Regions from separate parts of the Streptomyces sp. TAA204 genome, predicted to be linked through region 2. Evidence: riboswitches for the same ligand, from Rfam matches in the RefSeq annotation. Region 2 holds a riboswitch; the other holds the start of a gene.
What was found. A riboswitch is a leader RNA that binds a small molecule or an ion and turns the genes downstream of it on or off. The one in region 2 is predicted to bind cyclic di-AMP.
Positions count from the first base shown of each region.

Region 1: it holds a riboswitch for cyclic di-AMP, as region 2 does, so the genes downstream of both, H343_RS0126480 (M23 family metallopeptidase) here and H343_RS0110480 (C40 family peptidase) in region 2, are expected to answer to the same signal.

Region 1 covers NZ_KE384282.1:30,842-36,456, reverse strand. The annotation lists gene H343_RS33020 (PP2C family protein-serine/threonine phosphatase) at 1-616, opposite strand, end outside; gene H343_RS33015 (Rieske (2Fe-2S) protein) at 762-1,685, opposite strand; gene H343_RS0126485 (PP2C family protein-serine/threonine phosphatase) at 1,855-2,988, shown strand; cyclic di-AMP (ydaO/yuaA leader) riboswitch at 3,253-3,412, shown strand; gene H343_RS0126480 (M23 family metallopeptidase) at 3,424-4,569, shown strand; gene rox (rifampin monooxygenase) at 4,966-5,615, opposite strand, start outside.
Region 2 covers NZ_AUKW01000004.1:486,031-491,645, reverse strand. The annotation lists gene H343_RS0110490 (hypothetical protein) at 1-1,248, opposite strand, end outside; gene H343_RS0110485 (hypothetical protein) at 1,717-2,070, shown strand; gene H343_RS0110480 (C40 family peptidase) at 2,126-3,253, opposite strand; cyclic di-AMP (ydaO/yuaA leader) riboswitch at 3,261-3,452, opposite strand; gene pcrA (DNA helicase PcrA) at 3,779-5,615, shown strand, end outside.

The sequences.
Region 1 (5,615 bases), on a different contig from region 2:
CCTTGCCGCGTACGTCGCCGACGACGACCCGGACTCCGTGCGGGGTGGGTCTGACGCTGTAGAAGTCGCCGCCGATGAGCGCGGCCTCGTCGGCGGCCCGGTAGGTGCCCGCGAGGCGTACGGGGCCGAGCCGCGGGGGCAGCGGCCGCAGCAGTGCCCGCTGGGTGGCTTCGGCCACCGCCTGCACCTGTACGAGTTGCAGCGTGGTGCGTTCCAGGACGGTCGCCAGCACCGTCGCGAACCCGGTCACCAGCACCAGCGTGATGACGGGGCCGGTGACGTTCTCGGGATACACGTCGTCCAGGGCCACGTGCATGCTCACCAGCATGGCGATGCACACTGCGCCGACGACGACGGTGACGACGGGCCGGGACAGCAGCGCGGCGAGGACCACGGCGGCCGTCAGCAGGGAGGCGAAGGAGTAGCGGGTGGGCGAGGCGATCTCCAGGCTGAGCGCCAGCACCACGAGCACCAGGGGCAGCCACCGCACCCATGCGGGCAGCAGCTCTCTGCGCCGCATGCGCCCGCCGCGGTCCGCGCGCTGCATCACTTCCGCGCGTTCGGCGACAACTCTGCCCGTGCCCATGTCCGTTCCCTCCATGGGGCGGTCGGCCACCGCTGCCCCTCGGTCCGGCCTCTGCTCAGTCTCCGTCCGCGGCACCGGTCCGGCCCGGCCTCCACGCAGCCGGGGGACACGGGACGGGGACGGGCGGGCAGGTCGTCCGGCCCGCGACGGCGGCGAGTGCGCCCGGCCCCGCGTGTCACCGCTTCAGCCGTGCCTCCACCCGCCCGCCGGCGTGCCGCGTCTCGAAGACGGGCTGCGGCGCGGTCGCGGGGCCGCTGACGTTCCACCCGTCCGAGAGGCGGAAGACGCTCCCGTGCCACGGGCAGCGCACACAGCCGTCGGCCACCTTCCCCTGCGACAGGGGCCCCGCCATGTGGCTGCACCGGTCCGCCAGCACGTACACGGAGCCGCCGCTCTCCCGTACGACGACGACCGGCACGCCGCCGACCTCGCGCGCCACCGGTTCGTCCACCGGGAACTCCGCGGCCGTCCCCAGCGGGTGCCAGCCGGGTTCCGCGCGTACGGAGATGTCCTCGGCGTGATTGACCGCCGCTGCCTGCCGGTACGCCAGATGCCCACCGAGCGCACCGCCCAGTCCGACCGCCGTCAGCCCCGCGTAGCCCAGCGCCCGTCCGCGCAGGGAGCGCCCGCGGAGCCGGGCGGCCAGGGACGCGGCGTACAGGCCCACCGCGGCCGAGTTCGCCGCGGCGTGCACGAGGCCCACGCGCATCTGCGGCTTGCGCAGGTCCGCCCAGTCGATCCACCCCGTCACCGCGGCCGGCACGGCGGCGACGAGTCCTGTGGCCACCAGCAGTCCCGGTGCGAAGCGCCTGCCGGGCAGCAGATCCAGCACGGCCGCCGACGCCCAGGTGCCGATGGGGATCTGCACCAGCGCCGGATGCACGGGATGCCCGAGCCAGCGGCCGTGGAGGGCGTCACGTGTCTGCTCGCCCAGCGGCAGGGACTGCACGGAACGCCGCACGCTCGACATCACGGGGTCGAGGACGGTGCTCCGCTCCACGTTCTCGACTGCGGTGAGCACGCGTCCCGGGCCGTCGGGGTGGGGGAGGACGGAGCGCAGGGCGGTCGCGCACGCGAGGATTTTCTGTGAATAGGACATACCGCCCGGTTCCCCTCCTGTCGGGAGGCAAACGACTCCGTCGAGGGCGGGCGTCCTGTGCTCCGGCTGGTCCTCCCGGGCTGGCCGCCACCGGTGACCGGGGCGAGGCTGAGGTACTGGCCTGTCGGGTGAGCCGGCCGGCCGGGCACGCCCCAGGGAGCGCGAAGAGATGCAGGACCGCCACAGCATGCCGCCGGATTCCCGGTACGAAAGCGACCTCATCGGGCGTCCCGCCACGCGTCTGCTGCTGATGCTGGCCGCGCTGCTGATCCTCGCCGGCACCCTCATGACCCTGCTCACCCCGTCACACATCTCGGGTACTCCCCTCTTCACCGCCGCGCCGCTGATCGTCGCGTTCGTCGCCTCGACGGCCGCCACCGCCCTGACGGGTCTGCTCTCGACCGGGCTCCTGGCCGCGACGCTGCTGCTCCCCGGGGGGATGTCGACCTTGCAGGACCACCTCACCAGGGTGGTCACCCTCGCCGTGGTGAGCGTCCTGGCGACCGGGATCAGCTGGTTCGTACGCCGCAGAGGGGCGGCTCTGGCCTCCGCCCGTTCGGTCGCGGAGACGGCCCAGTTCGCGGTGCTGCCCGTACCTCTGCCCCGGGCGGGGGAGCTGCGGATCGCGGTGCGGTACGAGGCGGCGGCGCACGGTGCGCAGATCGGCGGGGACCTCTACGCGGTGCAGGAGACCCCGCACGGGGTGCGCGTCCTTCTCGGCGACGTGCGGGGCAAGGGCCTGGCCGCCGTGGGCACGGTCGTGATCCTTCTCGGAGCCTTCCGGGAGGCCGCCGAGCAGGAGCCCACCCTCGAAGGGGTCGCCGACCGGCTGGACCGGGCGCTGCTGCGGGAGAGACGGCCCCGAGGGGGAGAGGAGGACCTGGAGGGGTTCACGACCGCGCTGCTCGCCGAGTTCACGGCGGGCGGCGAGAGGACCCTGCGGGTGCTCAACAGGGGCCATCCGGCCCCGCTGTTGCTTCAGGACGGCAGGCCCCGCTTCCTCGATCCGAGTGAGCCGTGCCTGCCGCTGGGCCTGAGCGAACTGGGCAGTTGGAGGGGGCGGGTGCAGGAACTGCCCTTCCCCCCGGGGCTGCAGATCCTCTTCTACACGGACGGCCTGACCGAGGCGCGCAACCGGTCCGGGACGTTCTTCGACCCCGGAACGCGGCTCGCGGGATGCGTCTTCGACGACCCGGCGGAGCTGCTGGACCGCGTCCTCGCGGACGTCCGTGCCCACGCCGGCGGTCGCGTGAAGGACGACATGGCCCTGATGGCAGTGCAGCGGGACAGGTCCCCGGACTGACGGGCTCTCAACTCTCCCTTCTCCCCCTCACTCCCCTCACGCACCGCGCACACGTGCACCGGCCCGGTGACCGCGTGTCCCGATTCGCCGCACCTGTCCTCGCGGCTCTGTCATGCGAGTGCAAATTCCACTGGAACCGCTTGGAATCCGAGCCGGGGCTCCATTAACGTTCGGTAACGCAGCGCGGTCGTCACTGCCGTCACGAGAGACGGCACCGTGCACCGTCGCCGAATCCTGAAAGTGCACCACCCCGAGCCACAACTCGATACAGATGCACCGAAAGGAACCGGGGAACCACCCCCTGCCGGCTCGCACGGCGGGGATGGGGTGAATCGACAAGTTCCGTCCATGGGCGGGCAGTTCGTAGGAGACCTTCCTGCTCCGAACCCGTCAGCTAACCCGGTAGGCGAGAAGGAAGGAAAGGAGAACGCCCCCGTGGCGTCCAACAGGCATGCCCCCGAGGGCACCTATGCCCCGTACGGCGGCGACTACGAGTCCCATACGTACGAGGTCTTCGGTCCCTACAGCTCGTACCCCCAGTACGGCACCTACGGTCGGTCGGACTCGCAGGGCTCGCTGCTGACGGAGACGTACGAGACGGGCTCCGCCACCGGCGACTCCGAGCCACAGCCCTACCTCTGGCACGGCGGCGACGACGCCCCGGAACGCTACGAAGGCTGGAACCCCACCGAGGAGACCGTCCGCCCCGTACGCGGGCGGCACAAGGTCGTCAAGCAGCGCGGCGGCAGCATGGCCCGCAGCAGCGCGGTCCTCGGCGTCGGCATGATCGCGGCGGTCGGCGCGGGCGGCATGGCCACCGCGCAGGAGAAGCCCTCCGCCATTTCGATGCCGGACGTCTCCGCCGCCGAGGACCTGCCGGGAGTCAGCCTCCTCGCGGGCGGCGACTCCGAGGAGATCGCGGGCCAGCCGCTCACGCAGGGCGCGCTCACCGCGGACGACGCGGCCGCCGGCCGTACGGACGCGGGCGAGGCGCTGCGCTCCCGCATCCTCGCCCAGGCCCAGGACGCCCAGTCCCAGGCCGACGCCGACGCACGCGACGCCGCCGCCAAGGAGGCGGCCGACGCGGCGGAGGCCAAGGCCGCCAAGGCGCTCGCCGCCGACCGAAAGGCAGAGGCCGAGAAGCGCAAGAAGGCGGAGGAGGCCCGGCTGGCCAAGCTCGCCAAGAGCTTCTCGCTTCCCGTCGCGGGCGCCCAACTCACCTCCACCTTCGGCGAGTCGGGCAGCCTGTGGTCGAACGACCACACCGGCCAGGACTTCGCAGCGGCCTCCGGCACGCCCATCAAGGCCGTCGCCTCCGGAACCGTCAAGGAAGCGGGCTGGGCCGGATCGTACGGCTACCGCACCATCCTCGAACTCAACGACGGCACCGAGGTGTGGTTCGCCCACCAGTCGTCCATGAACGTCACCGCCGGCGAGAAGGTCGGCGCGGGCGAGGTCATCGGCCGCGTCGGCGCCACCGGCAACGTCACCGGCGCACACCTGCACATGGAGGTCCGCCCGGGCGGCGGCTCACCGATCGACCCGATGGCGTGGCTGCGGGGCAAGGGCCTGAGCATCTGAGGGCCGGGGGCGGCGTCACGTCCGTCCCCTGTCCCGGCTCACTTCTGCGCCTCCTCACTGGTACGGCCCACGGGCCGGACCCGTCCAGCCGGTCCGGCCCGTGGCACCGGCCACTCGCCGCACCCGGCCGCGCTGCGGGGCCAGCGGCCGGCGGCCGGCCCCGCAGCATCCGCGGCACATCGAGATCCCGCGAAGACTCTTCGCGCCGCCGCCGCCTCGCACCGTCGAGGTGCGCTGGACCACGCACGACTCGCCCATGCCCCTCGGCACGGAGATGGAGGGGACGGGGCGGCGGCGGACGGGGGCCCACGGCCCCGCACATGCCCCGGCGGCCCTGGTGGACCACCCCCCGACATCAGGGCCGCCGGTCCTCTTCCCGCGCCCTGCCCGGCCCGCTCAGCCGGCGGGTGCGCCGAACCACTTGGGCAGATGGCCGAGCAGATCCTGCTGGTCCTCGCCGGCCCACGCCACGTGGCCGTCCGGCCGCAGCAGCACGGCGGGCACGTCCAGTTCGCGGGTGCCGGTGCCGGTGCCGGCATCGGCACCGGCGGCGGTGTCTCGGTCGGCAAAGGTGTCGACGACGTGGTCGACCCGGTCGCCCCAGCCCGCCACGGACAGCGTGCCGGTCCGGTCGAGCAGCAGCCCCCGCCCGCCGCGCATCAGCTCGTAGAGTCGCCCCCGCTTCAGCTCTACGTCCCGCATCCGCCTGCCGAGCAGTTCGTGGCCCTCGCCGAAGTCGTAGTGGACGCTGATCGCGGTGACCTTTTCGATCAGGTACCGGTTGACCTCCTCGAAGTCCGCCAGTTCCGACACCAGCCGGCGAGCCGCCCGGGCGCCCGGCTCGGTGGACATCAGCTCCATCTGTGCGCGGGTGTTGTCCAGTACGTCGGCGGCCACCGGGTGCCGTTCGGTGTGGTAGCTGTCCAGCAGCCCCTCCGGCGCCCAGCCGCCGACCTCGGCGGCCAGTTTCCATCCGAGGTTGAACGCGTCCTGGATACCGAGGTTGAGGCCCTGTCCGCCGGTGGGCGGGTGGATGTGCGCCGCGT
Region 2 (5,615 bases):
CACCGGCACGGTGAGGGTCGCGTCGGCCGGGTTGGAGAAGCCGCCCGTGACCGGAATCAGCGGCACGGGCACGTGCACGGCGCCCACACGGACGACCATCCGTGCGAGCCGGTCGGGTTCGTCCGCGCCGGGCGGTACGAACCCCGCGCCGCGGATCTCGATGTCGTCGCCCGTACGGATGGGAGAGTGCAGGTCTCCGATCTCGCGGGCCCGCACCACCGACAGCACGACCGGACGTCCGCCCTCCGCGTACTTTCCGGCGAGGTAGGTCGCCGCCGAGACCACCACGAGGAGGGCCAGGCTCCAGGGCAGATCGGGCAGTTGGTCGGGCTGCCGGGCGAGACGTACGGCGGCGAAGACCACGGCGACGGCGCTGACCAGGACGTACTGCACGTCGCAGAAGGAGCCGCGGCCGGCGTCATCGGTGAGCAGGTCGGACGCGCGCGGGCGGTCGGCACGCACCTTCTGCAGCCGCTGCTGCTGCACCCGTACGGTCACTGTGCGGCGCACGAAGACAGCTATGGCACAGCTCAGCGCCAGCACCGTCAACAGCCCAGCGCCCTGCGAGAGTTCGAGTCCGGTCAGCAGTTCGCGGCGCTCGTCCTGCCCGGACAGGGCGGCCAGTTCGAGGGCGAGGACGAGGACGTCGTAGACGGCGAGGAGCACCCAGGCCCCGGCGACGGCCCGTGATGTGGAGAGACGGTTGTCCTCGCCGATGACGGGTGCGAGCGCGCCGCCCCGCGCCCTGTGCAGATACGCGGCGACGGAGAGCAGCCCGGCGGCGGCGAAGGCGGCGATGAGGGCGGCTGTGCGTGCGATGCTCCAGCCCGCGGCGATGGCGGTGAGCAACTGCCCGAGAAGCAGTACCCCCACGGCTGCCCAGACGGCGATGACGGTGTGGCGCCACAGCGACGTCAGCCGGACGGCGCCCTCCTGGCGGCCGCGTTCGGCGACCGTGAGGGCGGCGCGGGTCAGCTCGTCCGAGACCCACTGGCGGGAGGCGCCGGGGGAGTGTGCGAGGGCGGCGGGAAGGCCGCCGCCCGCGGCGAGTTCGTCGCGGCGGCCGCGGAAGTCCGCCAGCGCGCTGCGGAGTCCCTCGCGGGCCCCGTGCGGACAGTCTCCACAGGTGCAGCGGGTGGAGTGGGTGTGAGAAGTGCCCTCGGAGGGAGTGGACTTGCGCAGGGACAGGGCCTGTTCGCTCGCGCTGCCGCCGCCTGTCGTCCCGTCCCGTGCCGTGTCCACGGCCACTGCGCAACCCCGCCTCTCGAGCACTGTCTCAAACACCGTCGGTGAAAGGCGCATTGTGCCCTACGCAAGCCCCCGGGAACGCGGCAGGGCTCGCTTCGTCACCCGGCCGTGTGAGAGGCGTCGGCAGGCAGGACCGACGTCGCCACGGTCGACCGGATTCGGCGACGAACGCGGGCCCCTTGCCCCGCGATTACCCCGCGCCCGCCCGACTCTCCGACCACAGCGTCGACTTCGGATCCCCTCGACGGGCCGGCCGGGGAGATCCGCTGTGACGGCCCGGTGGGGACCTGCACCGAACGCCTCGCGCACGGGACGTCAACATGGGGGAGGACGTGGACATGGGAGGGGCGCCACCGCCCCCGCCGGCCGGCCCCGACGTCCTGACCGCCAAGCGGCCCGCGGTCCGGGCCCGTGGACTTCGCCGGGCCAACCGCCGGGCGGGACGGGGCACTTGGCTAGGCTCCCGGCATGGGCGTACTCATCGATGTCTTCTTCGGCCTGCACATCATCGGCATCGCCGCGCTGCTGGGCGGCTTCCTCTTCCAGATGAAGCCGATGCGCGCCGGCGAGGCCCGCTTCGGTCCCGGCATGCTGCACGGTGCGTTCACGATGCTGGTGACCGGCATGGTCCTCGTCGGTCTCAACCAGGCGGCGGACGAGCCCGTCGACAACATCAAGACAGGCGTCAAGCTCGCGCTGCTCGTGGTGATCCTCGGCCTGGTCTACGTCAAGCGGGACGAGGAGAAGATCCCCGCCTCCGTCTTCGGCACGGTCGGCGCGCTGACCACCGCGAACATCTTCATCGCGGTGCTGTGGACCTGAGGACGGGAACGGCCCGGGGGTCCGGGCGGGGGCCCGGCCCCCCGCCCGCCGTGCCTCAGCCCGGCCGGTTCGCCGAGTGGAAGGGCATGTTGTCGATGGACTCGTACCTGACCTCGGTACCCGGCTTCGGGGCGTGGATCATCTGCCCGTTCCCCGCGTAGATGCCGACGTGGGTCACGTCGTCGTAGAAGAAGATCAGGTCGCCCGGCTGCATCTGTGACCTGGGCACCTTCGAACCCACGTCGACCTGGTCGAAGGTGGTACGCGGCAGCGTGACCCCGGCGGCCTTCCACGCGCCCATGGTCAGCCCGGAGCAGTCGAAGGAGCTCGGCCCGGTGGCGCCCCACACGTACGGCTTGCCCAACTGGGCCTTGGCGTAGGAGAGGACCTTCTGCGCCCTGGACGAGGCCGAACCGTCCGGCGAACCGCTGCCCGTGCCGGCCTCGGAGCCGTCACCCTGCTGGTCCTTCGCCGCCTCGCGGCGCTCCGCCTCCGCGCGCTCCGCCGCCTTGCGGGCTGCCGCTTCCCGCTTCTTCTCTGCCGCAGCCAGCCGCGCCTTCTCCTCGGCCGTCAGCTTCGAGAGCATCTTGCGGGCCTCGGAGAGCTTCGCCTGTACGTCCTGCTTGTTCTTCTTGAGTGCCTTCTGGGAGGCGGCCAGCGAGGCCAGTTGCTCGGTGGCCGCGGCGCGCTCGGCCTTCGCCGCCTTCTGCTGCCGCTCGAAGTCGCCGACCGCCTCCTTCTGGCGGCCCGTCATCCGGTCCAGCACATGTGTCTGCTCAAAGAACTGCTGCGGGTCCTGAGAGAGCAGCAGCGTCGCGGTCTGCGACATGCCGCCGTTGCGGTACTGCGCCGTGGCGTAGTTGCCGAGCGTGCGCCGGGCGTCGTTGAGGTCGGCGGTGCGCTCGGCGGCCTCGTCGAGCGACCGGTCGGCCTTGGTGCGCTGGGCGTCCGTCTTCTCCTTGGCGGCGTTGTACTTCTGGGTGGAGCTCTCCGCCTCCTGGTACAGCTTGTCGACCTTCTTCTTGACCTCGGAGACCGACGGCCTGCCGTCGTCCGGTGCTGCCTGGGCGCTCTGCGAGAGCAGGGAGACGGAGGCGAGCGCCGCGGTGGTGACGCCGAGAGCGCCGCGTTTCGTCGCGGCGGAGCCGAATATGCGTGTGCGCGGCTTGCGATGGGACGCCAAGGCCGGCAACTCCTTCCGTGAACCGCCTACCGGGTTAGCTGACGGGTTCGGGCGTTCGGAAGGCTGCCCTACGGGCCGTGCGCGTGCTTCGGCGGGCGCGTACGGACCGATTCACCCCGGGTGCGTACGCGCAGGTCCGCGTACGCGGTGGGTCCCCGGCTCCGGCAGTGCTGCCGGCCGGATTCGGCGGGGACGACCCGTGCCGGCGCTTTCGCCGGCGAGCGGTGCGGGGCGTCCGGCACGGCACGCTAGCGGAGTTGTGGGGTGCCTGTGAAGACCGGAGGTGATACGTCCGCTATCTGTTCGTTATCAAACGGCTGCGGTCGGGCGGGCCTTCGCGGGATGGGAGCGTCCGCGGGCCGCCGGGCCCGCAGGGGCGGGGATGCGCGCAGGTCGCCGGACCGTCGGGCTCGTACGGCGGGGCCGTACGCCGGGGTCCGTCCCGGAACGTCAGGCCGTGGGGCGGGCCCCTCCAGGGCCGCCAGGCTCTGCGGCGTCACACCCAGAGCCTAGACTTGCTCGACGATGAGCAGCCTCTTCGACGACAGCTTCCTGGCGAACCTCGCTCCCGTGCGCGCGCAGGACGGACCCTCCCCCGGACAGGGCGAGGAGCCTTCTCCCGACGGGGGCCACCACGGCGAGGAAGAGATCCCGCACGACCTGTTCCAGGGCACCTTCGAGGGCCGTGGATCCGAGGGCCGCGGAGGGGACGGCGGCAGCTCCGGCGCGTACCACCGCGGAGGCGCCCAGCGCACCGTCGTGGACGCGCAGACGCTGCTGGAGGAGATGAACGAGGCGCAGCGTGCGGCCGTCGTGCACACGGGCTCGCCTCTGCTGATCGTCGCCGGGGCGGGCTCGGGGAAGACGCGTGTGCTCACCCACCGCATCGCGTATCTGCTGGCCGCCCGCGGCGCGCACCCCGGTCAGATCCTCGCCATCACCTTCACCAACAAGGCGGCCGGCGAGATGAAGGAGCGGGTCGAGGAGCTGGTCGGGCCACGGGCGCGTTCCATGTGGGTCTCCACCTTCCACAGCGCGTGCGTGCGCATCCTGCGCAGGGAGAGCAAGAAGCTCGGCTTCACCTCGTCGTTCTCGATCTACGACGCGGCGGATTCCAAGCGGCTCATGGCGCTGGTCTGCCGTGACCTGGACCTGGACCCGAAGCGCTATCCGCCCAAGGCGTTCAGCGCGAAGGTCTCCAACCTCAAGAACGAACTGATCGACGAGGAGGACTTCGCGGGGCAGGCGTCGGGGGGCTTCGAGAAGACCCTCGCCGAGGCGTACACGATGTACCAGGCGCGGCTGCGCGAGGCGAACGCCCTGGACTTCGACGACATCATCATGACCACCGTCCATCTGCTGCAGGCGTTCCCGGATGTCGCCGGGCACTACCGGCGCCGGTTCCGCCATGTGCTGGTGGACGAGTACCAGGACACGAACCACGCGCAGTACACCCTCGTGCGTGAACTCGTCGGCACGGACGCGGACACGGGCACGGACGCGGACACGGGCACGGACGCGGACACAGGCACGGATACGGACTCGGGCACGGACGCTGGGGAGGGGGAAGGAGAGGGGGAACACGCCCCGCGTGAGCGGGCCGAACTGTGCGTCGTCGGCGACGCCGACCAGTCCATCTACGCCTTCCGCGGCGCCACCATCCGCAACATCCTCCAGTTCGAGGAGGACTACCCGGACGCGACGACGATCCTGCTGGAGCAGAACTACCGCTCCACCCAGACGATTCTCAGCGCCGCCAACGCCGTCATCGAGCGGAACGAGAACCGCCGTCCGAAGAACCTGTGGACGCAGTCCGGAGCCGGCGCCCGCATCACGGGCTACGTCTCCGACACCGAGCACGACGAGGCACAGTTCGTCGCCGAGGAGATCGACCGGCTCACCGACGCGGGCGAGGCCAAGGCGGGCGACGTCGCCGTCTTCTACCGTACGAACGCACAGTCCCGTGTCTTCGAAGAGGTCTTCATCCGGGTCGGCCTGCCCTACAAGGTCGTCGGAGGCGTGCGCTTCTACGAGCGCCGCGAGGTCCGCGACGTGCTGGCGTACCTGCGGGTGCTGGCGAACCCGGAGGACGCGGTGCCGCTGCGCCGCATCCTGAACGTTCCCAAGCGGGGCATCGGCGACCGCGCCGAGGCGATGATCGAGGCTCTGGCGCTGCGGGAGAAGATCACGTTCCCGCAGGCCCTGGTCCGTGTCGACGAGGCGTACGGGATGGCCGCGCGCTCGGCCAACGCGGTGCGGCGCTTCAACGTGCTGATGGAGGAGCTGCGCACCGTCGTCGAGTCGGGCGCCGGGCCCGCGACCGTGCTGGAAGCCGTGCTGGAGCAGACGGGCTATGTGGCCG